2 regions of the Paenibacillus sp. T2-29 genome follow, and region 2 is predicted to be linked to the other one. Evidence: riboswitches for the same ligand, from Rfam matches in the RefSeq annotation. Region 2 holds a riboswitch; the other holds the start of a gene.
What was found. Region 2 has a riboswitch for cyclic di-GMP ahead of ACU1JV_RS25690 (transglutaminase-like domain-containing protein). Riboswitches for the same ligand answer to the same signal wherever they lie in the genome.
Positions count from the first base shown of each region.

Region 1 (15,809 bases), on a different contig from region 2:
GTCACCACCGGGGCATAGGCTGTCGTTAGCACCACCGGGATAAAGCCCAGCACCTCGATGAGTCGGAGTGCAACGGAGTATTGCCCGACTGCTTCGTTTCCCAACAATTCACCGATAATGACCTGATCAATCCGTGCCTGTACATATACAGCGGAGGAGGACAAAATAAGCGGCCAGCTGTGATTCATGATTCGCCGAGCAGTTGTGAAGCGGAACGTCCACTTGTTCACACGCCGTCCTTCCTTATGGAAGAAATACAGCAGCAGCAGGCTTCCCAGCAGAAACTCTCCATGAGCACACAACGCCACTGCCCATATTGGAATACCGGACAACAATAGAATGATTTTGACGGTGGAACCGAGGACAAAGGCGGTATTCTTGGCAACAACCGTATATTTGGACAACATCTGTGCACGAAACCAGTAGTCGATAATATCAAACAACTGAAAGACCGAGGCCGTAGCCAGAATCAGATTAATTAACCGTACTGAGCTGTCTTCCGGTCTGAGCAGTGAAATAAAGGAATAGGACAGTACAATGGCTACCAAAGTACCTAACAACTTCAGCAGAACCGCCGTACCCAATAGCTCGTGCTCATCCTTAGGGTGTTTGACAAGATCGCGTACTAATATAGAATCAAAGCCAAGGGTCGTGAAAATCAGGAACATCCCGAAAAAGGATTCCGCATAATTCCATTTTCCCAGTTCCTCTGGTCCCAACACTCTCGCCATGATGATGCTAACCGCCAGCCCGAATACCATGCGAATCATTTTGTCACCGAACAGCCAGGATGTATTCACCAGCAAACTTCTGCGCGGTTTGGCACGTTTCTTGACTAATGTCATATGTTCTACTCCATCTTGAAAAATGACCTTAAGCATTGCTTTATGTCTGTTGAGCTGTCATACAGCTGAAATCATGTACAACGAAGAGACCCCCCGGCCAGGCGGGTGGCCTCTCCACCTCTTACACGACGACAGAAGCTTCGACTGCAGCCTGCCTTTTTACACGCTCCAAGTCTGCATCCACCATCATACGAACAAGCTGCTCGAAGCCGACTTCCAATCGCCAGCCCAGCTTTTCCTTCGCCTTGGCACAATCGCCAAGCAATAGATCTACCTCTGCCGGTCGAACAAATTGCGGATCAATCACGACGTAATCCTCGTAATTTAAACCTACATGAGAAAAAGCAATTTGCAGCAGTTCACGCACAGAATGCATTTCTCCCGTGGAAATCACGTAATCATCTGGTCGATCCTGCTGAAGCATCAGCCACATCGCCTTTACATAATCCCCTGCAAAACCCCAGTCTCGCAGGGAATCCAAATTCCCCATACGCAGCTCCTGCTGCAATCCCAGCTTGATACGAGCTACTGCATCCGACACTTTGCGTGTTACAAACTCCAACCCTCGGCGGGGCGATTCGTGATTGAACAAAATACCGGAGCAAGCAAACATATCAAAGCTTTCGCGGTAGTTGACTGTAATCCAATGGCCGTACACCTTGGCGACACCATAAGGACTACGTGGGTAAAACGGGGTCATTTCTGTCTGCGGCGTCTCCAGTACCTTACCGAACATCTCGCTGCTTGAAGCCTGATAAAAGCGCGCCTCCGGCTTGGCAATTCGAACGGCCTCCAGCATATTGGTGACAGATAATGCTGTAATTTGCCCTGTAGCCAAGGGCTGCGGCCATGAGGCCGCTACAAAGGATTGAGCAGCCAAGTTGTAGACTTCATCCGGGTTGGACTGACGGACGGCTTCGATCAGCGAAGCCAGATCGGTCATATCACCAGAAAGCCAGTGAATGTCATTTTGGATATGCGCTACATTTTCAAAGTTCGGTGTGCTGGTTCGTCTGCGCACCCCGTACACCTCATAATCCTTGGACAGCAGCAACTCAGCCAGATAAGACCCGTCTTGTCCGGTAATCCCAGTGATCAGCGCTTTTTTCATTCCAATTCCCCCACCGTTATTTATTGTTCAACCAGATCCAGACCTTGAAATGCCTGGTATACAGACCTTAATCCTTCTTCTAGTGAAATACGCGCCGACCAGCCCAGCCCGGAAATCCGAGATACATCTACCAACTTGCGCGGCGTTCCGTCAGGAACGGAAGTATTAAAAGTAATTTCGCCCTCATAGCCGACTACATTTTTGACTCGTTCAGCTAGCTCACGGATGGAAATATCCTCACCCACACCAATATTTACAATCTCATTTCCCTCATAGTTATTCATCAGGAATAGACAGGCATCAGCCAAATCATCCGAATGAAGAAATTCTCGCCGAGGCGTACCGGAGCCCCATACTTCTACAGTCGGAGATTGATTCAGCTTAGCCTCATGAAACTTGCGGATCAGCGCAGGTAGCACATGAGAGGTTTGGAGATCAAAATTGTCGCCCGGACCATATAAATTCGTAGGCATCACCGAAATAAAACGGGTTCCATACTGACGGTTGTAGGACTGACACATTGTGATCCCGGCAATTTTAGCAACCGCATAGGCCTCGTTGGTAGGCTCAAGCTCACCTGTAAGCAGATATTCTTCTCGCAACGGCTGTGGAGCAAATTTGGGATAGATACATGTAGAGCCTAGGAATAACAGCTTGCTTACATTCTTCCGGTATGCCGCATCAATCACATTGGTTTGTATAAGCAGATTGTCACGGATAAAATCAGCCGGATATTCGTTATTGGCCAAAATCCCGCCCACCTTGGCTGCTGCCAGAAATACATAATCCACGGGCTCTGTATCAAAAAAATGATCTACGGCCTCTTTATTGCGCAGATCCAGTTCACGGCTTGTGCGAGTAATAATATTACGATATCCCGCTTTCTGAAGCGCTCGGACAATAGCGGAACCTACCAGTCCATTGTGCCCTGCTACATAAATGTTGGAATGAAGCTCCATCCTTCTCTCCTACCCCTCTTTGTTAAAATGACTTTAATATGCATCCTTGGAGCCCAGCAGCACACGGAATGTTTTCAGCATGATGATCATATCCGTGCGGAAGCTGCGTCTAGATATGTACTCCAAATCCAGTTCTACCATCTGGTCAAAGCTTAGATGATTACGACCGCTGATCTGCCATAGTCCGGTGCAGCCCGGTGTGACCGTCAGACGCAGCTTATCCCTCATGGTGTAATCATGAACTTCTCTTGGCAATGGGGGTCTGGGTCCTACAAGGCTCATATGCCCACGCAGTACATTGAAGAGTTGCGGTAGTTCGTCGATGCTCGTTCTGCGAAGAAAGCGGCCCACACGGGTAATTCGGGGATCGTCCCGCATTTTGAACATCGCACCCTCAATTTCATTTTCCACCAGCAATGCAGACAATCTGGCCTCGGCATCAGACACCATGGAACGAAATTTGATCATGCGAAACGGTCGCTCATGTTTACCAATACGGATTTGATAAAATAATGCACTTCCTTTGGGGTCCTCCAGCTTGATCAACAAAATGACGAGCAGAAATACCGGGCACAGTACGATGATTCCAATAAAAGACAGTATAATGTCCATACTTCGCTTCACGAACGGATATACGCTCCATCCTTGTCGTCGTTCAAGCCCATGAGCGACCAAATATACATCCACTGACGCGCTCAGCACTTTGGCCTCGTTCGAGCGGGAAGAAGACACGTCTCATCACCTCACTCTTTATTGATAAATATTATTTATTCATTGTTAAAAGAATTTTATATACTCTTATTTCCCCCGATTTATTCATGTCAGATTGCGTTCCTCCATACCACGCTCGGCGCGGCGCTTCACGTTATTGAGCACTACACCCAAAATGCGGGCCTTTACTCTTTCCAAATTTGCCTTCGCCTTCTTAACGACATCCTTTTTGACCTTCCCTGCCTGCACTACCAAAATGACACCATCACACATGGCACTTACAATGAGGCCATCCGGAAAAGACAGCAGGGGTGGCGTATCCATCAGAATCACATCATAATGTTCTTTGAGCTCAACTAGTAGAGCCTTCATTCTACGGGAACTGAGCATCTCGGACGGATTGGGTGGATTCGGTCCAGCCGTGATCGCATGCAGATGATCAATCCCGGTTTCCTGAACCACATCCTGCCATGTCTGTTGATTGGCAAGTACCCGTGTAAGCCCTGTATGATTGCGCAAACCAAACATATGATGCAAGGAGGACCGACGCAAATCCATGTCCATAACCAGCACCTTTTTTCCTTCTTGTGCATAGGTTACAGCCAAATTGCTAATCGTGACTGTTCTGCCTTCACCCGCCTGAGCGGACGCCACCATCATCACCTCAATCGGCTCGTCTATAGAAGAAAACTGGATGTTAGTGCGGAGCATGCGGTACTCCTCCGACACGGAAGACTGAGCATGCAAGGATGTAACGAGCTGATTATTGATTAATCGCGGCATATTGTCCCTCACCTACCTGTTTAGGAGTTGTAGTAGAGCTGTCAGAGCGTCTATCTTCTTTTTTCATTTTTGTAATCAGGGATAGGGTAGGCAGACCAAGTTCTTTTTCAATATCTTCCTCATTTTTAAATGTATCATCCAATACCTCCAGCAAAAACGCCAAGCCTATTCCCAGCAATAAAGAAATGGCAAAAGCAATAAAAATCTGTATAGCGGGATTATTGTTCACGGGAACTGCTGGATCATTCAGGCTGGCTTCGCTTAGGATGGTGACATTGTCCATTTTCATGATAGAGGGGATTTGCCGTTTGAATACTTTGGCTACCGCATTGACGGTTTTCACAGCCTTCGTATACGATAAGTCGCGGACTGTAACATCCATGACCTGTGAATCACCTGCGGTGTTTACTCTTAATTTTTGCGCCAAAGCTGACGGAGTAACCTTAAGATCGGGGAAGCTGGCGACCACCTGGTCCATAATCGCCGAGGAGATCATAATTTGCTTATAGGAGTTCGTTAAGGCTATGTTGGTTTGCACCACACTGTAATCGACGACACCTGCACGGTCCGGTCGTGGCGTCTGATTAATAATGAGCTTGGCGGTAGCTTCATAAACCTGCGGGGTAAAATATACATTTTTTATGCCTACTACAGTACACACCAGCAGTACAATGCTACCAATCAACCACATTCTTTTGCGGATCAAACGGATGTACTCTTTTAACTGCACAAGACCAGTCCTCCCTGCTTGACTTGTTTTCGATGAATAACGCTTGTACTGATCCTCTGCATGACGGGGAAAAGAACGATGCATGACCCTCTAATCTATAGTAAAATGTTGTATAATAGCGCATAGAAGGTCTAGCCAGCGAATAAGCACAAAATGCTCAATCATCGTTGGCCTCTTAAGGGTATATAAATGAAGATATCAGTGAAAACTATGAAATAAAGATACGTTATGTAACTTACATAATTAATTTATGATACAAATTGTATCTTGTCAAGCGCAAAATTGCTTTTCTTACCTCTCTTAACCTTGCCTTCAGGAGGAAAAACAGATGAATTATGGAACCCGCATCGCTGAATTACGAGAACATAAGGGACTAAAACAAGAGGAATTAGCGCAATCCCTCGGAATTACGCGGGCGGCTCTTTCTCACTATGAAAAAAATAGACGCAAGCCAGACTTTGAGACCCTGACCAAGCTCGCTGATATTTTCGAGGTAACCATCGATTATTTGGTGGGACGTACGAGCCACCCGACAGCAATATTGGATTCAGATGTGAGGGAATTTGTGGATCAGCTTGAACTGTCCGACGAGAATATCCTGCAACGTTTTAACCTGACGATTGACGGACGCACCTTGTCTGAGGAAGAAGCCAAACGTTTTATCGCGTTTGTTCGAATGGAACGAATGATGGAATAAGGAACGCGCCGCTGCTTGATGTTTTGCTCAAGTAGGACCAGCAACTGAAAATTACACGCGCTTGTCTTTCCGGTACTTCGTTCTATCAGCATCGCCCTCCAGCCATTCTGGTGTCGTGATCCCACATTGGAGCAAAATGTTCCGGATGTCCAAGTGGATGGCTGCTTTGCCTGCTTTCCGTGCGTTGTCTCGAAGAAGAGGGCCATTCCCCCCTAATTCTGTTTCCTTGTTCATTCAGCACTAACCTCACTTTATTAGTCTTGGTCACCGGAAAGAAATTCCCTACAAACCATGTATGTATAGTCATGAACAAAACTATTATATATGAATACATACCTGCAATGTTGTCGTCTTATGACGAGAATATAAAAGGATTTTCTTATTTTTTTCTCCATTATACGTAAAGTATTGGCAATTCAGAACGATTTACAAATAAAAAAGAACCTGTCAGGTCCTATTTTCTCCTGATAGGTTCTTTTTTGCTTTCTTTCGGAATGATGTTAGATATTCATGAGGTAAGGTCCTATATGCATTCCGGTGTAACTAAGCAACCTCGGCTGCCTGAGAAACCTGAGTACCTCCGGTCGCTCGGACTTTGTAGACGTAATGACTTCCAGCTTTTACGGTGCGGTCCGTATACGTGCTTCCTTCTACTTGCGAGGCAATCACCTGATAGGCACCGTCTGTACGGTCAGCACGCAGCACATCATAGGATGATATGCCTTCTGCTTGAAGCCAATTAATCTTCACCGCCCCATCCTGAATTGAGGCTGCTTTTACCTCTGTTGGGGCAGAGGCCGTGGTTTGATCTGTACTTTTTAGTTCCAAAATATATTGTACCGATTCGCCAGGACCCAGCTTTTCTTCGAAATCAAGGGCAGGAGAAGCCTTGAGACCTGATATGGATCGCTGCGCCTGAGAGTAGGTGGAACCCGCTCCGAAACGTTCCCCCGTGTACAAGCCAGCTTTCGGCATCGTTACCCGCACACGAACGGTCTGCGTTGTGGATTCAAAATTCACTAGGTTCACCAGCAATTTGTTCGAGGTAGCGCCGCTACCTGACAGTGGTTTAAGCTTGGATGTATCCACCGCGCGAACATAGACCATCTTATCCTTCGTCTCCTCTGGATTCAGTATGGTATAAGTCAGCGGTTTACCATGCGTAGCATACGCTAGACTCAAGCGTCTCATGATCTTAACGCGAGTGTCCTGTCCTTGCCCAAACGGATAAATTTCCGTGTTAGCCGGGTTGTGACTTTGCAGATCAAAGCCCGTTTTAAACAGCGTATAATCCTTATAAAAAGCAGCGTGCTGGATAAACATATCGGCAAACCCGATTTGCGATCGCATAATCCGATCGAATGCAGCTGCTTGTGGCTGACTAGCCCCGTAATCAGGATTGTCTCGATGCGTATCGTTAGTACCAAACTCCGTGTTTAGCATCTTTTTCGCCAGTCCGTTGCTCGAACCACCGAAGGTTTTCAAATTCTGAACGAAGCTGCCCCCGCCCTCTTCATTATACGATTCACCGTAGGCATGTCCGTTGGTCAGGTCGGTGACTTCTTCCAGCTGTTTACGCTGCGCCGGGTCCCGTTCCCATCCATCCGGATCACCGCATTTTTGCGTACCTCCGGTTTGATTTTTGCACGCCTTGGTAGAGTATGTCGGCCAGTAGGCCCAACCCGGCGCTACGGTTTTGAGATGCGGTGCCAATTGCTTGCCTTCCGTATTCAACCACTTAGCCACAGCCAGGTCTACCGCCTTGGAACGGTTAAACAATCCAGGTTCGTTATCTACTTCATAATATTGAAGGTATGAACCGTATTTTTTTACATAATCACGCAACTTTTGCTTGGCCGTCTCTGGCAGAGTACCATCTTTTTGCAGCTTGATATCACCTGTGTATAGATACAAAGCAGACGATTGCATATTATACTGCTTTAACGTTTGATAGTAATCATCCACATCTGTGCATGCCTTGCCTACATTACTGGCACAAGTTACCCTCATGACGTTGCCACTATAAGCAATTCCCAGCCATTTGAGAACGTAAGGTAGATGCTTAACTGCACCCTGATCATAATAAAATTCTTTATTATTCACATTCGTACCGGTCAGTATATATTTCCCATGTACTGGTTCGGCCGCAGGGGAAGCTAACGTCTCCAAGCTCAAGTCATCCCAAGTCCACCACACATTTTTATCTTCTGCAGAGGAGCAGTATAGGCAGCGCGCTGTCTTTAGCTTGAGTACGTTAACACCGCTTTGCAATTGTTCTTTGGGGATATACAGCTCGTAGTTATTTTTGAAGTTATACGTACTCCCAGTACCGGATACCCCGGCAATCTGAATAATTCCAGACAGCTGGTGATTTGAAAAGACAGCCATCTGCGGCACCGCTTTGCCCGCATCCAAAATCCGAACACGGAATATCATACCATTGGGAGGAACCTGATTCAGTTTATACTGAAGTGACAGTTCTGGATTCGTGGATGCATTCAAACCTGGAGGAATATCTCCACTGCTGAGCAATACCGGAACTGTTGTACTCTCTGCTTCCGACAACGCCGAGAATGTTCCTTTAGCAGAGGATTCAGTAGAAGCTGCTGCTGCAGAAATTTCGATATTATCCCTACCGACCACTCCTTTAAATTCCGCTGAAGAGTCATCCCTCTGGCCCAGCTTCCATACTGGACTGGCCGCCGCTACCTTATCCGTCTGCAATTCTGCACTTTTTGAAGGCGTGTATATAAACCAAGCGATCATGGTTAGAGCTGCGACACCTAGTAATCCGGATAATACGACCGTATACCTATGGGTCAACCATTTTTTCATCATATGATACACCCTCTCTCCTCAAAATTTATGACCGGGAAAGAGTATCTATCAAGGAAGAAACAAAGCGTTTCCGGGAACCACCGCTTTCGCTTCATGCTGACTTTCCCACATCAGACGAGCCATCGCATCGCCTTTTTCATCATAGTATTCCACTTTTAGATCTACCATTTTACCTGCTTCCAAAGCAATACTGCCTTTACGCTCTGTCCAGCTTTGTTTGAACCAACTGTCAATCACCAGCTTGCCGTCTACCCATACGCGAATACCATCATCGGATATCGTTGTAAATGTATAGGTCTCGCTGTATTGTGGTTTGATTTTACCTGTCCAGCGAACCGAGAACTGGTCGGCATTTACCTTGGGATCAGCAGCAACGGCGCGCCAGTTATAATCCAGCTTGCTGTCTGTACGGATCAAAACAGGACTGCCGTTCACATTCATATTGTTAAAATATTCGCCCCGCAGCCCGTTCACATATACTACATCAGGAACAGAAGGAGGAGTCGGAGCTGGAGGTACGATTACTACTGGCGGAACCGGGATAGGCTCACTTTGTCCCTCATCCGGTAAAGTCGGCACATCTGCCCCAGGTTGTTGGATTGCTGCCAGCCCATTTTTCACATCATCCCGTGTCAAACTCCTCGAATCGTTCATATAATCCTGTATTTGATTGGTTGTGTTATTCTCAATCAGCATCTTGCCCCAAGTCATGGAATACACCCATTTGGGCTGTGCCTGCAACACCTCAGAGCTAGGCATCTCACCATGCTCGCCAATGGCAATCGGCTTATTCCGTGCCAACCCGAGCAGTCCTTCATAATGACTTTGCTTAAAATCATTGTTGTAGATGTCTACTGCCAAAATATCCACTTTGTCATCCCCCGGATATTTCGGGGTATACGGGACAGTGTAGGAATTGGGAGCATTGGGACTCCACACCCACAGCAGATTGTTCAACTGATGCGTGTTTACAAAACGGTCGTACATGATATTCCATAGCTGATTGAAATTGTTTTTGTTTCCCCACCAGAACCAGTCACCATTCATTTCATGATAAGGTCTCCACAATACTGGAACACCTGCATCACGAAGCTGCTTTAACGATACAGCGACCTTATCCAGATCGGCAATGAAGAGGTTATACTGCGTAGTGCCTGGTGTCACGTATTTATTGAACTCCGCCTGACTTACTTTCGCCTGCACATTGGCCCAAGTCAGCGGTCTACCCGGCAACGCTTCATGAAAAGTCATCGTCACAATGCCACCAGCTCTGCTCCAACGAATAGCGCTATCGACAACATTTTTACGTTGTGCTGCTTCTGTAGTGTCGGATTGACCAGAGATGGCTCCCATCTCATAGCCGTGCAGACCCACATACGCCTGGCTGATTTTTTGGACCTTGTTGCTTAATTCATCTGGACTTTCCAAATAATCATGCTGACCAGTGACTGTTTTCTTTCCAGAGATGCTGAGTAAATAATTGTATAGTTCACGGGCCTGAGTAGAAGCGTCCGAATTAACAGGTTGTAATGAAGCGGCATTCACCACAGACAGAGAATCACCAAAGCCGACGGGAAACAAAGAAAAAAGTATAACAACGGGGAGTACATGACGTATCAGTCGATACAGAGGAATAAAATTGAATCTCACTTTAGCTCTTCCTTTCGGTAGCCAGGCTGCCATCCTTACGGGAAGGCCCTTTAGCTTTGCGTACCAGTCTTTCGACAGGGCTGCGTTTATCGTTGGAAGGAGTTTGGATTCCTTCTTACCCTAAGTATCGACTTTTTTTTACCAAAATTTAATAGGTCATGTTCATGAATTTACAGGTTTTCGCCCAATTTCGACAGTTTGGGCCATTATTTTTCATCAAATCTTCTTTTTTACGTTTTTACGCAAATAATTACGAGATAAATTGATGACGAGAAATTTCATTCCAATCCATACAAAAGCGTACAATATCCTCTTCAACCAACTCAGAGCCAGTCTGAACTTCAATCAAATCCACATCGGTTACAGCCAAAATGCTATGCTTCGTCCCTTCAGGGATGCGAACTACGTCACCGGCCTTTACTTTATGCAGCTTCTCATTCAAAATAATTTCCGCTTCGCCGCTAATAATGGTCCAGATTTCACTTCGTTTGAAGTGAAGCTGGTAGCTGATATTTTTACCTTTGTGTACGCGGATTCGTTTGGTCAGTACCTCATTACCCTCGTCATACTTTACATAGTCTACAACCCGATACTGTCCCCAACGACGTTCTTCATACATTGGACGCTGATCATGAGCCTTGAGCACTTCCTTGATGCGTGGACTTTCTGCCTTATTGGTCACAAGAATGCCATCTGGGCTAGCGGCTACAATCAGATCATTCGTTCCAATGATCGCCACAGGAATGTCCAACTCATTAATAAGACTCGTATTGACGCAATCTTCCGTTACTACCCCTCTACCCACTTGCTGATGAGACATCTCTTCTGTGAGTGTATTCCAGGTTCCTAGATCCTTCCAAAAACCATCGTACGGAAGCACCACGATGTCTTTTTCCTTCTCGACTACTTCGTAGTCAAAGCTGATTTTTTCCAGAGATGCATATTGTTTTTGCATTTCTTCATAATTCAGCGGCAGGCCCTTGGATGCCAAAATATCCAGCAAATAGCTTAATTTGAATGCAAAAACCCCGCAGTTCCATAGAGCATTGCGTTCTATTAGACGCTCCGCCTGCTCCCGGTCGGGTTTCTCTTGAAAATGGCTCACTTCGCGGTAGCCTGTGCTACCTTGAGTGGCATCGTTTTTCGGAATAATATAACCGTATTTCTCTGAAGGATAGGAAGGGACAACCCCGATTAATGCAAGCTTGCCTTCACTCTCCTGAAGTGTATGTTCGAGTTGGGCTACGGAAGCAAAGAATGCATCCTCTACATAAGGATCTACAGGCAATATAGCTATAATTTCATCAGGCGAAACACCCGCAATGGAATATAGATAAGTCGCTGTCAGCGCAATCGCAGGAAAAGTATCTCTGCGTTCCGGCTCAACAATGATGCGCGTATTCGATCCGATTTGACTCTGGATCATTTCGACCTGCGCTCTCCCTGTCGCAATAAACGAGGATTCGGATAATCCGTTGTCTCCCAATTGTCTCCATACCCGCTGTACCATGGATTCCGAAATCCCTTCCGGGCTCTCCAGTACCTTCAAAAATTGTTTGGAACGGGAATCGTTGGATAACGGCCATAATCTTTTACCGGAACCACCAGACAAAAGTACGAGCTTCATAAATCTCCACTTCCTCTCTATATTGGTTGGTGATCGAATGGGGCAAGGTTGAGTAGCCCGCTACGGGCTCGATTTGATCTTACGATCGCTGTTGCCGTGGGATTCTTCGGATTGTGTAAGACATTTATATGTAAGAATCCCAAGTCAAAGGCGAACGCTATCGCTTCTCCAGATTCAAATCCAACCCTTCGCTACTCAAATATGCATCATATCGATCATACCTTGTGGTGCAAAAGGCACGACCGGACATTATTAAGTCCGGTCAGCCTGTAAAAATCTCACTCTTTCGGGCCTTGCCCGCTGTGCTTGCAAGCTTCTAGTAATCGAGGTTTCGTAACGCCTTGCCAAGATTGCTGCGACAACCGCAATGACGTCTTAATCGGAAGGAGCGGCTCAACTATGCCGCTCCTTCTGATACGCCCTTTCTACTCCCATCCCATAAGGTGGGAGATTAAACATCGTGACTTGGTGCGGCAAAAGCAGCGGAGCGGGCAGAATTGTTCTGAAGAAGCGTCAGCGTTTGCCTTTATCCCCGGATTTTAACCTTGGAATGTTTAATACAATCCAGAAAATCCGGGGGTAACAGTAATCGGAAGAACAATCTGCACGCGCAGCGCCTTTAGCGCCTCCCACACTGCCACAGCCACTTTTTATTCGGTCACTTTTTAAACTTCCACTTTATCTCTGTTCCACCCACTCATCCGCGGACGACCCACGGAGTAGTATTCCAGCCCAGAGCCTTGGATCTGTTCCTCGGTGAATACGTTGCGACCATCAATCAGAACTGGCTTGTGTAGAATGGAGCCCAATTGCACGAGATCAACTTCTTTGAACTCTTCCCAATCCGTCAGCAGGCACACAGCATCGCTTCTTTCGGCGGCTTGCTGCGGGGAGGAGCACCATATAATATTCGGGTGATCCACGCGCTCCTTGAATTTATCCATCGCAATGGGATCATACAGCTTGACAATAGCACCTGCCTGAATGAGCGTTTCTACGATTTCCAGTGCTGGAGCTTCGCGGATATCATCTGTATTGGGCTTGAAGGCGAGGCCCCAAATGCCAATCGATACGCCGTTTAGCTGACCCAGCGATTCACGCAGCTTGGATACAATCATAAAGCGCTGGTCGGTATTTACCTCTACCACCGATTTTAACAACTTAAATTCATAGTCTACATTACCCGCAATTTGGATGAGCGCATTCGTATCTTTCGGGAAGCAAGAGCCTCCATATCCGATCCCTGCTTGCAGGAAAGAGGAACCAATCCGTTTGTCCATGCCCATACCTTCAGCCACACAGGTAACGTCCGCGCCAACCTTTTCACAAATATTAGCAATCTCGTTAATAAACGAAATTTTAGTTGCCAGGAACGCATTGGAGGCATATTTGATCATTTCAGCACTGCGGATATCCGTCACATAGATTTTATCCGTGAATACCTGATGCAGAGTGACCATTGTTTCACGCAAACCTGTATTGTCCAAACCAATAATGACGCGATCTGGATGAAGCGTATCATTGATGGCTGAGCCTTCTCTCAGGAACTCCGGCGCGGATACAATATCAAAAGACAAACTCGTATGACGAGCGACTACGTCCTTAATCTTTTCGTTCGTTCCGACAGGTACGGTACTCTTAGTCATAATAATCTTGTACCCGTTCATGGCTTTCCCGACATCGGCGGCCGCCTGTTCAATGTAGGACAAATTCGCCTCGCCGTTAGCCAGTGAAGGCGTACCTACCGCTAAAATGACGATATCCGAGCGACGTACCGCATCGGCCAAATCCGAGGTGAACTCTAAACGACCAGCTTCCAGATTCAACGCGATCAATTCCTCAATACCTGGTTCATAAATCGGAGATTCCGCACGGTTCAACATATCGATTTTGTACTGCTCCAGATCGACACAAATTACCTCATTACCTTTTTGCGCAAAACATACACCTGAGACGAGTCCAACGTATCCAGTACCGATTACAGCCAGTTTCATTCCGTTCATCCTCCTTTTAGAAAGTTCACATAGGCTTGTTCTACATACTTTTTCAATTGATCCTTGAAGTTATCTTCATCAAATTTGCGGGCATGGGTAATGATATCGTCCACATTCCATGCATGTTGCTCAACCTTTGCGACGGCCTCCAGCACATCGTCTACTTGATGCTTGCGGAAAAATACGCCGTTCACATGAGGAACAATCGTATCCAGCGCTCCCCCACCCTGAAAAGCGATAACTGGCCGTCCGGCCGCATTCGCCTCCAAAGGCGTAATACCGAAGTCCTCTTCCCCCGGAAAGACAAGTGCCCGGCATTCGGCCATCAGCTTGTTAACCTCTTCGTCTTCAAGCCTGCCGAGGAACTCAATGTTCGGGGCAGCCATGGCTTCGAGTCGTTTACGATCCGGTCCTTCGCCAACGATGCGTAGCTTAAGACCGTTACGTTTGAATGCCTCAATCGCGAGATCAATGCGCTTGTAGGACACCAAACGAGATACGATCAGATAATAGTCACCGATGCTTGTAGCACGTTTAAAACGGGATGTATTGATAGGAGGAAAAATAACATCTGCCTCCCGTTGGTAATAGTGCAGAATTCTCCGCTTAACGACGGAAGAATTGGCGACAAACTGGTCTACGTTGCGAGAAGTTTTGGCATCCCATGTTTTCAGCCTGTTCATGTACAGCTTTAGCATATTTTTGAGCAGGTTGGATTTGGACTGCCGGGCCATATATGTATCGTAATCCCAGGCAAACCGCATCGGTGTGTGACAGTAACAAATGTGAAACGTATGTTTGGGTACCTGGATGCTTTTCATAAATGCGCTGCTAGAGCTTAAAACAATGTCGAAATCCCTAAAATCAAAATCACGGATAGCGATGGGATACAGCGGCAGCACTCCTTTGAAGTTGGCCTTCACTCCTGGGATGTTTTGTAGCCAAGTGGCTCTAATATCCGCATCCTTCAAGTTGCGCGACAGACGCTCGTCGCTGAACACCGTTGTGAAGATGGGAGCCTCCGGATACATATCATGGAATACCTCTACTACCCTTTCCGCTCCGCCCATTTGGATTAAGTAATCATGTGCTATCGCTATTTTCATCTGAATCATCCTTTAACGCGAATGTCGGTCAGACTCCTGCCAACAAACCCTTATAGTAATGAACTATATCCTTAACAGTGTTCTCGATGACAAAATGCTTCTTGACCCGTTCCATCCCTCTCTCACCCATCTGCTGACGTTCCTGTGGATGCTCCAGCATCCAGCGGATGGCTTCTTCCAGCTTGGCAGGGTCTCCCGGTTCAATGAGCAGCCCGGTTTCATTGGGTACCACCGTTTCCTTGGGACCACCTTCGTTTGAAGCGATCACTGGCAAACCTGCAGCCATGCCCTCAATAATGACCTGACCGAATGGTTCCGGTGTAATGGAAGTATGAATGAGCAGATCACAGCGCTGCATCAGACCCTGAATGTCGTCGACGTGTCCCATCAGATTGACGTTGGTCAACCCATATTCGCGCATCGTGGATTCCAATCGTTGTTTATATTCCTCTTCTCCGAACAACGCATCTCCAGCCAGCCAGAATTTCACACGCTGATCTGGTAAAAAAGAACGTGCCGCTTCCAGTAAAATATGTTGTCCTTTCCATTCCGCCAATCTGCCGACCAAAACAACGTTAAACGAGTCATCGCTACGCAATTGCGCAGCCGAATCACGAGCCGTAATCGCTTTGGCAAAAGCGGAGTAGACGACGAGCGTCTTTTTGTCCGGGGGTAATTCCAATGCACTCAGCGTGGATTTGGAATTGGCAATCACACCGTTAGGCAAAAAGCGGGACATGAGCCGAATCCCTTTGGCT
Region 1 is NZ_JBREVE010000002.1:388,261-404,069, forward strand. It holds gene ACU1JV_RS07545 (flippase) at 1-845, opposite strand, end outside; gene gmd (GDP-mannose 4,6-dehydratase) at 967-1,956, opposite strand; gene ACU1JV_RS07555 (GDP-L-fucose synthase family protein) at 1,977-2,915, opposite strand; gene ACU1JV_RS07560 (sugar transferase) at 2,949-3,647, opposite strand; gene ACU1JV_RS07565 (CpsD/CapB family tyrosine-protein kinase) at 3,732-4,409, opposite strand; gene ACU1JV_RS07570 (YveK family protein) at 4,390-5,139, opposite strand; gene ACU1JV_RS07575 (helix-turn-helix domain-containing protein) at 5,468-5,836, shown strand; gene ACU1JV_RS07580 (hypothetical protein) at 5,888-6,070, opposite strand; gene ACU1JV_RS07585 (hypothetical protein) at 6,380-8,674, opposite strand; gene ACU1JV_RS07590 (glycosyl hydrolase) at 8,723-10,324, opposite strand; cyclic di-GMP riboswitch class I at 10,338-10,419, opposite strand; gene ACU1JV_RS07595 (sugar phosphate nucleotidyltransferase) at 10,575-11,951, opposite strand; gene ACU1JV_RS07600 (UDP-glucose dehydrogenase family protein) at 12,617-13,945, opposite strand; gene ACU1JV_RS07605 (glycosyltransferase) at 13,951-15,051, opposite strand; gene ACU1JV_RS07610 (glycosyltransferase family 4 protein) at 15,080-15,809, opposite strand, start outside.
Region 1: it holds a riboswitch for cyclic di-GMP, as region 2 does, so the genes downstream of both, ACU1JV_RS07590 (glycosyl hydrolase) here and ACU1JV_RS25690 (transglutaminase-like domain-containing protein) in region 2, are expected to answer to the same signal.

Region 2 (15,809 bases):
CAACTGTCTTATGTTGTAGAAAAATGTCGGACAAAAAAATATAATTTTCATTTTGAGGAAGTAAATCTAGTAAGAAACACATCTCAAAGTTGTACCAATAATGGGCTACCAGCTTAACATTCACCTATCTATCATTTTTTTTGGTAAAATGATAGAAACCTCACGATTCTAACATGATAGCATTGCAATCTATTAAGCATAGGAGATCATAGGATGAAAATCGTAAATAAGGCTCTGTTATCTAGCGTTATCTTTCTGAGTACCGCAGCGGGCATCTATAGTCCCTTGGCACAAGCGGAGGCGGGTAAGGTCAGCATCATGCTGGACGGATATCCATTGCCGTTCCCTGTACAGCCTGCCATGATGAACGGCACGACGATGGTTCCCTTTCGCGCTATTTCTGAGGCTCTGGGCATTACAGTGAAATGGGATCAAGCCAACCAAAGCATCACCGCTACCAAAGCGCAAGGCAATGCAACCAAGCAGGTGGTTCTCAAAATGGGGAGCCGCAATGCCACAGTAGATGGACAAACGGTTCAATTAACTGCATCACCGCAAACCGTACGCGGCAGCACGATGATTCCGCTGGGCTTTTTCGGGCAACAGTTTGGAGCCACAGTGAACTGGAACCAGGGAACACGGACGGTCTCTATCACATCGCCACGTGAAGCTATGTACACTGTAGGCTTCTATGCACTGTCTTCCTTTGACCAAAAATCCAAAATACCGAATTTTAATGCCGTTGCCTTCGGCTGGAGCCGAATTGATACGAACGGACAGTTCACAATGACCGGCAAAGAATATAAATGGCCTCAAGCTGCTGGAGCTGTAACTCCCGAGTCTATTCTACAGGAGGCAGATAGCCAGGGGACCTCCCCTTACCTGATGGTTTATTCTGTCGACGGTAATCATGAGCTAACCAAGATTTTGGAAAACGCGCAGCTTCAAGAACAGACCATTTCCCAAATCGTCAGCACTGCCACCGATAAGCAGTTCAAGGGCATTACGTTAGATCTTGAAGGATTAGGCTGGAGCGGCGATAAGGCCAAAGCTCGCTCCGATTACAACGCCTTTATTAAAAAGTTATCAGCCAAAGCGCATCAAGCCGGGCTCAAGCTTACCGTCGTTCTGCATCCGCTGAATAGCTCTTACACTGGCTATGATTACAAGACGCTGGGCAATCTGGCGGACGATCTGATCATCATGGCCTATGATTACGGACAAAAATCTACGCCTGAGCCACTGGATAAAGTGGATGAAGCCATAAAGCTGGCGTTGAAGGAAACCTCGCGGGACAAGCTCATTTTGGGAATTTCAATGGGTAGCGAAAAAGACAGTACCGTTAACGCCAAGATCGGTTTAGCCAAACGTTATGACCTCAAGGGAATCGCCATCTGGCGTCTGGGTATTATTGGAGAAACGGCCTGGGCGAAGATGAACGAATCGATCGAGTTTAAATAGTGTCCATTTTGTAAAAGGAATCCGTCCTTATTCCGCCCGCTAATGATTTTCATGTGTTTTCTATGAAATCATCGGTGGGCTTTTCTCATGTCTATCTTAGCAAAAATGCTTGCCTGACTTGGAAATTGTCTCCACAGGCTCGCATCCCTGTTCTCCGTAGAAGATCCCCCAGTCTCTCATAAAATCCAGCAACGGTCTTAACGTATCTCCCAACGGGGTAAGCGAGTATTCCACACGCGGTGGGTTCTCGTTATAAATTTCACGGTGCACAATGCCATCACGCTCCAATTCGCGCAACTGCAAGGTTAGCATCCGCTGTGTAATATTAGGCAAGGTCCGTCGAATTTCATTATAGCGCCGCGGTCCTGTGGTCAAATGATATAAAATGACTCCCTTCCACTTGCCTCCAATCACCCCGACAGTTTTGGCTACCGGACATCCAAAATTAACGCTAACTGTATGTTCCATCTCCTGTGCCATGTATTCCCCTTCTTTCTACAGGATGTAGGCTAATAGCCTCAGACCTATAACAAGGAACAAATATGTGCGTACTTGTTCCCTACAAAAACTTTCTATATGATAACTATATATTCGATATTAGCTCTCATTATAGTAGCAGAAAACCCATAGAGTACCAACTAAACCCATATCAAAAGGAGTACATTTTATGTCCAATACATCAGCTAAAAAGCGGGAAATTCTGGATGCCTTTTTATTCAGACATGCCACGAAGGAATTCGCCCCCGATCGCATCATACCTGAGGAGGATTTTCAATTTATTCTCGAAACCGGACGACTTTCCCCAAGCTCCGTAGGATTTGAACCGTGGCAGTTTGTGGTCGTACAAAATCAGGCATTGAGAGAAAAGCTGGCGGCGGTTTCCAGTGGTGGTCAAAAGCAAATTCCTGCGGCCAGCCACGTCGTTCTGATTTTGGCACGTAAGGATGTTCGTTATGATTCTCCTTACGTGGAGTACATGTATAAAGAGGTTAAGGGGATGTCTGACGAAGACTTTGCCTCCCTACCAGGCCGCTATAAGATTTTCCAAGGTGAAAACCAACGTCTGCTGGAAAACGAACGCACGTTATTTGACTGGGCCTCCAAGCAAACCTATATTGCCTTAGGCAATATGATGACAGCGGCAGCTCAGATCGGCATCGATTCCTGCCCGATTGAAGGCTTTAACTATGATCAGGTACATGCCATTTTAGAGGAAGAAGGATTGCTTGAGAACGGGCTGCTGGATATTTCAGTCATAGCCGCCTTCGGTTATCGTGCTCATGAACCCAAGCGGGAAAAATCCAGACAACCCCTGGAGAAGGTCACACGCTGGGTCCTGTAAATATTCGTCCAATACTGTTAGTCAATCTTTAAGTTTGACACAATTTGAACAGGCGGGCTTGCGATCACTCATCTTAACGATGGCCCATCGCAGCCCGCCTCTTTATTTAAATTTTTTTCTTCTACAACTGTTTGCTTATAGCCGTAGTCAAGTTATCCTATATAATAAGATGTATCTGCCTACAAAGGAGTACAGTACACGTGGAAAGATCAGAGATATTGACAAGGATTGTTATTGTCGATGATGAAGAGTTAGCTTTGGATTATATGAAGCGTCTGCTTGGCGAGTTACAAGGCATACATATTGCAGGAGCTTTTACGAATCCATTCGTGGCTAAGGACTATATTCTACTTGATGATATAGATATAGCTTTTTTGGATGTAAGACTTCCAGGGATCAGCGGAATTGAATTAGCACATCAAATTTTGGAGCACAAGCCCCATATTCAGATCGTTTTTGTTACAGCTTACGATAAGTACGCTATTCAGGCCTTCGAGCTTAACGCACTGGATTATCTGCTCAAGCCGGTCACGACAGAACGCCTTATCAAAACCATGAATCGCATTCTGAAGCGTGACGATCAAGCTGCCTCCATGCCTGAGAATCAGCCTTCTGTTCTCCAGTTACAGGTTTTTCAATATGTCGTCTTTACATTACCGGATCAGCAACCCACTGTTATTCAGTGGAGGACTAAAAAGACCCAGGAGTTGTTTTTGTACTTGCTCCAGAATCATGACCAATGGGTTCGCAAATCAGCCTTGATTGAATTACTATGGCCAGAATATGAAGAAGATAAGGCCTACTCTCTTTTATATACAGCCGCTTATTACATTAGAAAAACGATAGCGCCGTATCATTCCTTTTTAGAGATTTCCAATACTAATGGCGGTTATATTTTGCACACGCAAAACGTTCTGTTAGATACAGAAAGATGGGAGTCTCTCCTGGCATCCGCTCCACAGATGAACAAGGAATCAATCCCATATTATGTAAAAATGATGGAACTTTACAAAGGGGACTATTTACAAGAATATGATTTTTGGTGGGTTGAAAGTGAACGCCAAAGGCTGCATAAAATGTGGTTATCCGTATCATTAAAAATGGCAGAATGGTATAGAGGGAACTCCCAGCCTGAAGAGGCGATCTCTATTTATGAGGGCATCTGTAGTCGTCACCCCCAAGAAGAGGAAGCCTACTGGGGATTAATGAAGACTTATGCTGAGATGAATAAAAATAGCTTAGTGATCAAATGGTATGATTTATTATCATCCGTCTTATGGGAAGAGCTTCATGAGAAGCCCAATGAACAAATTACAAATTGGTTTAAAGAGTGGCAAATGGCTCATGCCTAATTTCACGACTGGGAATCCTTCTCCGTACCCGTAGAGTCCCCATTAGAAGCGTCACTTACTTCGCCTCGTTCTGTATAGAGGACCTACGGGACAGAGATATTATGTTCCTTATCTTTGTACCTGGGGAACATGGAAGCTTACCGTTGTACCCTGGTTGGGAAGACTGCTAATAGATAATCCTTTACCGTATACTTGCTTCAAACGTCGATCTGTATTCCGTAATCCAATCCCGCTATCCTGTTCTTGATGAGGACTCAGCAGACGGTCCAGTTCCTCTTGACTCATGCCCACACCATCATCAATGATCGCTATTTCTGTTCCATCCTCCCGCTGCTGAATACGAATACACAATGTTCCTCCATCTATCCGATTCATGATACCATGCCTGATTGCATTTTCTGCAAGTGGCTGAATCGATAACGGTGGCAATAGCAAGTTTATCTGTTCGTCTACTTCCCATACAATATCTAGTCTATTGCCAAAGCGTTCCTTCTCTATATAAAGATAAGATTTCAGGAGAGCAAGCTCATATTCCAGTGATACGACTCTATCCAGATTTTGAGGGTTAAAGCTTGATCTTAAATATTTGCCGAATTCCTCAATAAGATTCACCATTCTGGTGTGATCCACATGACTTAAAGATGCAATGGTATTCAAGGTGTTAAACAAAAAATGAGGTTTGATTTGTGCCTGTAACCACGCAGCCTCCATCCAAAGCCTCTCCCTTGCGGACTTTTTAACATCAGTCAAGGCACGGACCCTTGATTTTAATTCCATGGAATCCACAGGCTTCATAATATAATCGTTGGCCCCTGCAAGAAATCCCGTATATAAGTCCTCCTGCTGACTACGTGCAGTCAACAGCAACACAGGCAGCTCGGAAATGCTAAAGTATTCCCTCACACGCCGAGTTAACTCATAACCCGACATTTGGGGCATCATGACATCGGCTATTATTAAATCCCATTCCCGATGATCCAGCCTATGCAAGGCATCCTGGGCACTGGTTACAGTGACAAGGTCGTAAGGCTCCGACTCCGAGGCGAGAATGCCCTCTAACACCCTTAAATTGACCGGATCATCATCTACTGCGAGTATGGCAGATCGTGCAGAGCCTGCTGCAACTTGCATCACAGCTTCGTTCTGTAGAGCTATAAAATTAGTATCTGCTTCTTCATCCATACATACCTGCTCGTTATCTCGTGATTCGTCTGGGGTAGGTGAGGGATCGAGCGGTAGTGTGAAAGAAAAGGTTGAGCCTTGACCAAGTTCAGAACTTACACTCAAAGATCCTCCATGAAGCTCCACCAATTGCTTGCTGATACTCAACCCAAGTCCAAGCCCATCCCCAATAACCGTCAAATGAGAATTTCCTTGTTCATATGGACGAAATATTCGCTTTTGCGTCTCCTCATCTATCCCAACGCCAGTGTCACGCACCTGAATACTGGCCATTTCGCCTTGGATGTGTGCGTGAACGGAAATAGTCCCCTCAGCAGTATGTTTAACAGCATTGTGAAGGAGATTGAACAGGATTTGGATTACTCGGTTTTCATCCGCTAATACATTCGGAAAATCAGCAGGGATGTTAACTACCATGTTTAAAGGTTTCCCATCTGTCATGAATTGAAGCATATCCAATACACCCGAGGCTACAGCCTTGGGCTTCAGGCTTCTTTTTTCCAGAATAATATCCTTTTCACGTAGACGTGTAACATCCAGCAAATCATTCAATAATAAGGACATACGGCGGCCGACCGTAACAAGCAATTGCATGTTTCTCCTGTTGGGTTCATCCAGGGCGCCGCCCCGGTTCTCCAGCACAGTCTGTGCTATATTGATCATCCCATGCAGTGGATTTCGCAGCTCATGAGAGGTGTTGGCTAAAAATTCATTTTTCACCTGATCAGCGCGCTGCAATCTGTCCGACAGCCTTCTCAGTTCAGCATTCGTATTAAAAAATCGTTTGAACCAATAGGATGCAAATGCCACAAAAGCCAGCACAATATCCCAAGGGTAATAGGGGAGGTCATTCGTCTTGAAAATGCCCCACAGCATGCTGGATGCGATGCTAATGGATGCTAGCAACAGAAAAATAGCCTCTTTTTGCCCTCTGAATGTTCTAAGAAAAGCAAGGGAGGGAACTGTAGCACATAGAGTAATAGCCGGTAATGCGATAAGAACCATAAGAAATGCATACAGGCTGGATGCAGGTGCAAGTAACACCAAAATCGCAAAACAACAGTGGCCTATAAAAACAATCTGAATGATTCGGGATCGAACCAACAGAGACTGCGCCAGCTTCAGTACACACATGCCTATTCCAATGTAGGAAAGGGTGGTTATCTTTAACGAAAGACCCAGATTAATGGGGAACCAGTCCAATAAAAGCTTGTCATCGTCTGTCAGGATGGATAATACCGTGCAGATTACAATTCCCGCAAAATACAGAAGCGCCTTCTTTTGTGGATTCATAAAAAATATAACGACTATATATAATCCGTGAAGCAGCAAAATAATACATACCATAATCTGCATTGCGATCGTGAAGTTGGTTCGGCTATTCACAGCATCCGCGCTTCCAAAAATGATAGGCTTCATAATTCCTCCACTAGCAGAGAAATCAAAATTGGATACTTGGATGACAATCTCAATGGTCTGCCTGTTCGCATCAAACATAGCAGAGAATGGAACAGTCGATCCTATATGCTGTTCGACCTTGCTAGAGACCTGACCACTATGACTAATTAAACGACCGTTCACAAATATGTTGGATGCCGTACTGATTTTTCCAATCCGAAGTCCGTATAGAGTGTCCTCAGACCTGTCACTCAAAATAAGCAGCCGATAGGTTCCAACACCATATGCCTTATGATCCACAGGAGATACTGACTCACTCCATAATCCTGGTACCTGAATGGTCTGGCGCTGCTTCTGCATAAGTAAGGATTTCAGTTCGGCAGGAGAAGATAAAGTTCCAGGATAAAATTCCCACTCCCCATTTAATGGCAGGGTCTTTATCTCCTGCAGATTCAAGCCCCTCAGATCCAGAATTCCCGCCTTGGCCCGGGGATAATCCTGATTGTGGTAATAATCAAACCACAATAAACGCAAGCCGATAATCACGATCAGAAATGACAGCGTAATTAAAAAAAAGTTCTGCTTATTCATCTACTGGTGATCCGGCACCATATATCAACGTACCGTTGCCGGGCTCTCATCTGAACCAGCAGCATTAGATGGTGACCAATCCTCATAGTTTCACAACCTTATCTACACAAATTTCATTTATCGTTCCTCAGATTGTCCGTGCTACTCAAGCAACATACGAACCCCAGTAAGCACAATTCCAATCAGAAAACCTGTAAGCGCACCGTTAATCCGAATCCATTGTAAATCCTGCCCCAGCTTGTCCTCCATTAAAGCGATCAGTGAGGTATCATCCATTCGATTTACATTTTCTCGAACCAGATTACCAATTTGGCTATGGTTTGCTTCCACTACTCCGGTAACACCTGCTACGATCCACGAATTGATCTTGTCCAGCAGCTCCGTATTTCTCCATAAATCAGACAGCATTTGATCCAGCAAAGGTACAATGTACACCGTTACATAACTGGCATCTTCCATGTAATCCAGCAGATTACGACGAAGCTCTTCGAGCTTATCGGATATAGCTGCATCACCTTCCCAAGAATCAATAAAGGTGTTTTTCCAGTGATTTAGCCCCTCCCTGACCGTATCTTTGGCTGCCAGATGAATCAGCTGTGTGTTGAACCCATCCAGGACGGCCTGACGACGCGGATGTCCTTCATCTCGAAGCTCCGCTACGCGGTCCAGCAAAAAGTGACGAATCATCTCGCCCATACGCTCCTCATTCAAATAGCCAAGGAAAGCGTTCAGGGCAAACTGCATAAGCCCGCTGACCTGCAAGCCGCTAACAGCCTGCATCCCCAAGGTGCCTAGCGTAACCCCGGTGTCTGACCGCATTAGCCAGGACTCCGTCTGCTCCAGCGCATAATCCAACGCCCGTTGGTCATACTTTCGCTCGCCAGCTTGCCGGGCGAGCACCTCTAGCAATGGTCCTATATCGAATTCAGTCGCCTGTCGCTTAACCCCGATTGCGATGGCCGGGGCCAGCTCTGCCAGCGGAATCGAACGGACAAGTTGCTTGGCAAGAACATCTATAAAAGTAACCGCTTCGGGCGTACGTATTCCTTTTTCCACACTTTTCAGCACCAGCTCTGCCAGTCTAATCTCGGCAATTTTAGATGCAATACTTTCTTTATGAAGCAAATTATTCTCGACCGTGTTAACCAAGGCATCGGTCAGCTTTCCCCGATTTTTAGGGAGAAGCGCTGTGTGTGGAATCGGAATGCCCAGCGGATGACGGAATAACGCGGTTACGGCAAACCAGTCTGCCAACCCTCCTACAAGTCCGGCTTCAAAAGATCCGGCCAAAAGACGGGCCCAGCCAAATTGTTGAAAAGGTAACGTAGCAGCAAAGCCCGCTCCCATCATAACAAGTGACCAAGCTGCTGCGGTTTTTGTGTTTTTTGTTTTTCCCATCATGTAGTCCTCCAAACTAACAGTAAAATTTGTTTCATTACATCTGTAGTACCATCATATCATTGCCTGTGCAGATACCAAAGGTAACCATACTCTATTGTCAACAAATTGCATGATATTTAAAATTTGCACATTAGCTTAAATTGAGTTCGCATAACCACACTTATCCATACATTTTCGTGAACAAAATCACAACAATTAAGTTACAACTATTTTCTAACAAAATGAGCCCTTTGAATCATTTTGTCGAATTATGGTCCCATTTTTCTTGCAACCTAAAGGATAAATGCCTCAAAAAGTGGAATTGCAAGATTACGATATATTCATTGAGGAAATTAATTATTTCCAACCTCATTCTTTATTCCATCAATTTAAGGAATAAATTCCAGAATGACCTTATCCTTTTCAAATAGGTGCCTTCTGGTTAATTTTGTTATATGATGTATAACCCCAAATCGATACATGAATATACTTTAATGTGATAAAATAACCTTTGTAAATGGGAACTCCGGTTCTAAAAGGATATTCATGAAACAAACTACAATTGTCTTACTAAAATTGTTCTTTTGTAAAGGAATTGGATATGACAACAAACCAAAAAAATGCCCAGTATGTCTGGAGCGATGATCCAGTTGCAATTATATGTACACCCTCTGCTTTTGCTAAAAAATCCCTCTTTTATATACAGGAAATAGGCTATTTCAAAACAGATGCTTATGTAATGGAACGGCAAAAGCTCACCTCTTTTTTGCTCCTTTTTACTCTGTCTGGGAGAGGGGAATTACAATACCGGGGCAAGGATTATATATTGAAACCTCATGATATGCTTTTTATTAATTGCGAAGAATATGTACAGTACAAAACTTCCTGTCAGAAGACATGGGAGTTTATTAGTGTGAATCTATATGGCAATCTTATTGACCATTTCTACGAACAATTCGATAAACACAATAAGCCCGTAATCTCACTAAAGGATTCAAGTACAGTACTGGACAAGCTGCGCACCTTATTACATGTACAGCCAGAACGAAGCTTATCATCTGAGCTGCTCTCATCCAGGATAATCGTTGACTTGTTAACGATTATTTTACAGCACCCTTACACCAATCCCAATGCAAATTCAGATGGAACTGCAGAGGTGCGCAAGGTAAAGCAATATCTGGATCAATCCTATTGTGAGCGGATCACGCTGGATTCGCTAGCAGAAATGTTTGGTCTAAACAAGTTCAACCTGGCTAAAAACTTTAAAAAACAGATTGGCTTTTCCCCTATTGAGTATCTTATTAATGTTCGTATCACGGCTGCTCAAAGCTGGCTTAAAACTAGTGATGTAGCTATTGTGGACATCGCACAATATGTGGGCATTCCCAACACAAGTCATTTTATCAATCTGTTCAAAGAGCACATTGGAGAAACGCCTCATTCCTATCGCAAAAAATGGGGAAACCGTATAAAATAGGTCTTATGTATAATCTGCAAGCTTTCTTTGTCGATAAATAGCGAAAATCTGAGATTTAAACTTGCCTAATAGAGTACCTAACTGATAGAATAATAGTACAAGCTATTCAGGATAAATGGCAAACTTGTCGAAAGGCAAGGACGCAAAGCTACAGGGCCTTCTGTATGATGGCAGCCAGCTACCGGTTGAAGTGGCTTTTTGTCGTGCTTATTTTTCCCGAAAACTTTATACGAAATGGCAAACCTGTCGAAAGGCAGGGACGCAAAGCTATAGGGCCTTCTATTGATGATGGCAGCCTGGCCACCGAAAGGAAGTTTTTTATGGGGAAAATGATACTTTCCACACTTCTCCTATTTTTCATGCTGTCCGCAATTCTCTTAAATTCGACAATTTACGCTGCTGATAGTGTTGCATGGTTGGACCAAAACAATGTAAATCATGGGACGGTCAGTGTGCGCTACCCTGTTAAACCTAACGTTAAAACCAAGATTTTGGTTACCAAAGATGCACAAAAATACTCTTATAATTTAACACCCGGGAAATCCGAAGAAGTATTTCCTCTCCAAATGGGTAATGGGAACTATAACATCAGTATTTTAGAACAGCTTAGTGGTAATCAATATAAAGTGATAGGACAAGATACGATCGAGTTAAAGCTAAACGATAGCAAAGCGGTGTATCTTAATTCCGTTCAAAATATTAACTGGAGTAGTACTAATCAAGCGATTCAAAAAGCCCGTGAGTTAACCCAAGGTGCAACAACGGATCGCGAGAAGCTGCAAAAAATCTATGACTACGTAATTAGTCATATCAAGTATGACTCCAATCAGGCCTTTGCCTTAACGACTGACTATCTGCCACAAATTGATCATACGCTAAGCTCTCAAAAAGATATTTGTTATGGTTATGCTTCACTGATGGCTGCTATGTTACGAAGTGTAGATGTACCAACCAAGCTGGTTATGGGCAAATCTTCCTACGTGGACACTTATCATGCCTGGAATGAGGTCTACATCGATAATCAGTGGGTGGTCGTAGACACTACAGTAGATGCAGCACTGTATATGGGTAAACAGAAATTCGAAATGGTCAAAGATCCCTCCAAATACATTAAAACAAAGCAATATTAATATCAATGTTTTTAATTCATATTTTTTAAAAAATGAAAAAATAGAACTACATTTCTTGAAGAGCCTTGATCACATGATCAAGGCTCTTTTTCTATCCTTGTTGAGAAATTGTTGAGATGTGGCATGTATTCTAGTCCAGGAAGACAATGAGATTTCCAACCATTATCTAATTTCGAGTCAAAAGGAGGAGGTTCATCCCGAACATGAATTTTCATAAATTCTGAACAAGTAATTAATGCGGCTAACATAGCATCATATGAATGAATGATGAATATATAAATACAGTTCTCTCGACCTCGAAGGAATAACCATTAGCCGTTAAATAAGAGTATTTTAAGAATAGGAGATTTGTTTACCGTATGAGAAAAAAATGGAATACAGCAACGGTTGCGCTATTGCTCTTTTTGCAGTGTTTGTTCAGCACAACACAAGCTTATGCACAAAATCCCGACTCTACTCTGCCAGTGACCCCAGGAACCGATCCGGTTCAGAGTGTGACTAACGATGTTTATCCAATGCCCTCAGAGCCAATTAACATCCCACCTGCTGTCCCGGCTCCAGTCCCTGAACCAACTGCTGGCTCAACTTCTGAAGTTAGGGCAACTCAAGAAAGTATTTTAACCAAGCTAACCCTTACAGATTCTACTGGAAGTGTTATTGATGCAGTGTATAATCCCGATAGCCGTATTGATATTGGTTCCGCCATCCATTTAGGCTATGAATGGGAACTGCCGAACCATACGTATAAAGCTGGAGACACCTTTACCTTTCAATTACCTGAGCAATTCCAAATTTACACAGATATTACGTCTCCTTTGACGAATACAGATGGAGAAGTAGGTCATTTTACCGTAGACCGTCAAGGTAAAGTGGTTATGACATTTAATGATTACGTAGAAAGCCACTCTAATGTCAGCGGTAAGCTAGAGATCAAAACTGAATTTAGCACACAAATAGAAAAAGGCAGTACACAAGTTATTATTGCGATCCCGATCAAAGGCGGCGAGCAAACGGCTATCGTAAATATTAAGCCTGCAGCTGGTCCTACAATGGAGAAACAAGGAAAGTTTGATGGAAAAGACCAAATTCATTGGACAGTTGACGTAAATAAACACTTGGATCCTATCAAACACGCTGTAGTAACCGACCCAACTCCCCAAGGACTAGAACTAGTCAAGGACTCCATCCGGGTAAACCATTTACAAATTAGTGTGAACGGAACCACCGTGCTGGGGGACACTGTTAGCGCAGATAAGTATACAGTAGAGGCTGATCCGGTTGTGCCGGGCTTCAGAATCCGTTTTAACGAGGAGAGTATTAACAGCGCCTACCGAATTCAATACTCCACAAACATAACAAGCGAGGATACTCGTTTCTCCAACACAGCCACTTTTTCAGGGGACGATGTGAAGGATACCTCCGCAACAGCTACAGTCACTGTTCAACGCGGGGATTTTTTAGGCAAAAAAGTGGAGAAATACGACCCAGTCACACAAACGATCTCATGGGCAATCAAATATAATTTTGCCAACAAAAAAATTCCCGCAGCTAAAGCCGCGTTAAGTGACCGTTTTAATAACAGCCAACAACTCATCATAAATTCACTTAAAGTGTATAAAGGGGATACACAGGATGAGCTCCCTGCATCCCAATACAGCGTCACTCCAGTTACTGACGATCATGGTACCAATGGTTTCAATCTGCTTTTCAATACGGATATTGAAGCCCCATATACCATCCGTTATCAAACAAAGGCTATAGATCGTGTAGTTAAAAATAGTAAAATAACGAACAGTGTAACTTCTGATGGGGTAACAAAAGAAACAACCACCGAACTGAAAAGTATAATTATCACCAAAGGCTATAAGGAACCGAACTATAACACCAAAACAATTCCTTGGGTCATTTCTATTAATGCGGATAAGTATACAATGGATCAAATCGTTATCGACGATGCCTTTCCGAATGGCGGTCTGGCCTTATTGCCGAACACATTGAAGATCCAAAGCGCGGACGGAAAAACAACACTAACATCACCGACAGACTACGAACTGATCCCTCTTACGCTGGATTACAAAAAAGGGTTCACTATACGTTTTCATAAAAAGATTCAAGACACGTATACTATCAACTATACAACTACCTTTAACAATGAATGGAAAATCGACAAAACCAAGCCGGACTTTTGGAATAAAGCCTCTATCACTTGGTTATACAACGGAACAACACAAACTGCTGAGGCCGAAGCTCGATTATGGCCGGACAATATGACCCAGCAAAATGGGGCGAAGTCAGGTAGTTACAATGCCAGCTCCAAGCAAATTACATGGGACATTAAGGCCAACTATAACCGCAAAACTCTGAATCATGCTGAAATTAGGGATACCTTGTTACAAGGGCAAAAACTGGTCCCAAATTCAGTTAAAGTGTACGATATGACCCTGCTCGGGTGGTGGAATGGCGTACAAAAAGGGGGCGAAGTGCCTTCGAGCCAATATACTCTGGTTTTACCTTCCGCCGCTAACAACAACGAGCTGAGCATCCAGTTTAACCAGTCCATCAACTCTCCTTACTGGGTTACTTTCCAAACAACATTGGAAGGAGAGCTTATTGATAAAGAGATTAACAATAACGCTCTGCTTATGGATGGAAAAAATGTAGATTCGGAATGGACTGCCAAAGTGACTGTGCCCCACGGTGGAGAATACGTGACAAAGTCCGGTGCTCAGAATGGAAATAAAATCGACTGGAACATCCATATCAATGAAGGGCAATCCCATGTCTCCAACGCGAAGATCGTGGATACGCCCAGCAATAATCAAATTCTGATTGAAGATTCCTTTCATCTATACTCCACCAAAGTGTCTGCCAACGGAGAAGCTGTTAGGGACACTGAGTTAGTCAAGGATCAGGATTATAAGCTAAAAATAACAACGACTGCTCAAGGTCAGCAATCCTTTGAGCTTGCCTTTGCGAAGGCTATATCATCAAGTTATATTTTGCAATATCAATCCTTTCTTCAAGCTGAAGACAAGGCAAAAGTGAGCAATAAGGTTAATTTCGAGGGCGACCGTTTGACCACCGAAATCAGGGAAACAAGTAAGGAAATTACCGTGCGCACATCCTCTGGTTCAGGATCAGGAGGAGGAGTTACGGGAAGTCTGGAGATTACCAAAGTTGATGAGGACGATCACAATAAGGTTCTATCCGGGGCACGTTTTGCACTCTATGACAAGAATCAGAAAAGAGCACCTCTTGTCCAAACTACCAATTCGGACGGGAAAATCGTATTTTCTTCATTGAGTTATGATGACTACATCCTGGAGGAGCTTACTGCTCCTGAAGGCTACAAAATAACAGCGCCAAAAACAGAAATCAAAATAGATACAACTATCAAACAAAGTTCAGGCATTAAACAAATTGTAATCACCAACAAAAAAGACACTCCTGTTGATCCGGGTCCGGGTACACCTACTGATCCAGGTACGCCTACAAACCCAGGTACGCCTACCGATCCGGGTACACCTACGAGTCCGGGCTCAGGCAAAAAACATGATAAGGACCCTGAAATAACTGAACCTCCGGCGACGCCTGTTACGCCCGTAACAACCGAAGATCCGAAAATTATCGAGGATGAGGATGTTCCGTTGGGCGTTCCGGTTATTGAACAGCCACCTGTAGAACCAGAGGCGCAACCATCCACTGAACCAGGGGTGCAACCTGAGACACCGGAAGCCGATCCTCACCAGGAGCCTTCTCCGCCCGTGAAGATTGAAGAAGACCCAGTACCTAAGGGTGTAATCCGCCTACCAGCAGAAAAACCAGAGAATCCAAGTGATCCGGGTCATACACCCAAGGTGGATACTTTGCCAAAGACAGGAGAAAACAGTCCTGCTCCCTTCTATGTAAGTGGCATGTTCTTAATTCTTCTGGGTGCCTATCTGGGTTATAGACGAACGCATAAAAAATAAATAACATTTTATAATCAAAAATCCCCCTTCTCAGCTCATCACTAGCGAGAAGGGGAATTATTTTACATGTCCGATCTATGGATTACTGTATTAGGAGGCTTTTCAATTGCGTAAGCTGGCATACGTGAGCATCATGTTAGGAATCATCATCATGTTATTTCCTACCGCTAATGAATGGTTGGAAGATCAAAAGCAAAAAGAGCTATTACAGGAAGCTGAATCATTATCAAATACAGATACATCGACACTGACTCCCGAAATGATGAAAGGATATACAAATTTATCCAATTGGCTGACAAATACTGCAGCAGCGGATGGGCCACAATTGTCACAAGCCACTCCCCCATCGTCGGCTTCAGAGCAAGCCCCAATCGCTACAATCCAGATTGATCGTATCGGGCTGGAACTTCCTGTACTCGAAGGTGCAACCCAACAGCATATGAGATATGCAGCCGTACATATGTCGGAAACTGCGACACTCGGCCAGGTGGGGAATGCTGCCATAGCCGCTCATCGCTCACGAAC
Region 2 is NZ_JBREVE010000014.1:64,418-80,226, forward strand. It holds gene ACU1JV_RS25655 (stalk domain-containing protein) at 214-1,461, shown strand; gene ACU1JV_RS25660 (winged helix-turn-helix transcriptional regulator) at 1,558-1,941, opposite strand; gene ACU1JV_RS25665 (NAD(P)H-dependent oxidoreductase) at 2,129-2,803, shown strand; gene ACU1JV_RS25670 (response regulator) at 3,004-4,155, shown strand; gene ACU1JV_RS25675 (hybrid sensor histidine kinase/response regulator) at 4,264-7,326, opposite strand; gene ACU1JV_RS25680 (DUF445 domain-containing protein) at 7,468-8,724, opposite strand; gene ACU1JV_RS25685 (helix-turn-helix transcriptional regulator) at 9,446-10,183, shown strand; cyclic di-GMP riboswitch class I at 10,291-10,369, shown strand; cyclic di-GMP riboswitch class I at 10,410-10,491, shown strand; gene ACU1JV_RS25690 (transglutaminase-like domain-containing protein) at 10,504-11,313, shown strand; gene ACU1JV_RS25695 (collagen binding domain-containing protein) at 11,673-15,284, shown strand; gene ACU1JV_RS25700 (class D sortase) at 15,391-15,809, shown strand, end outside.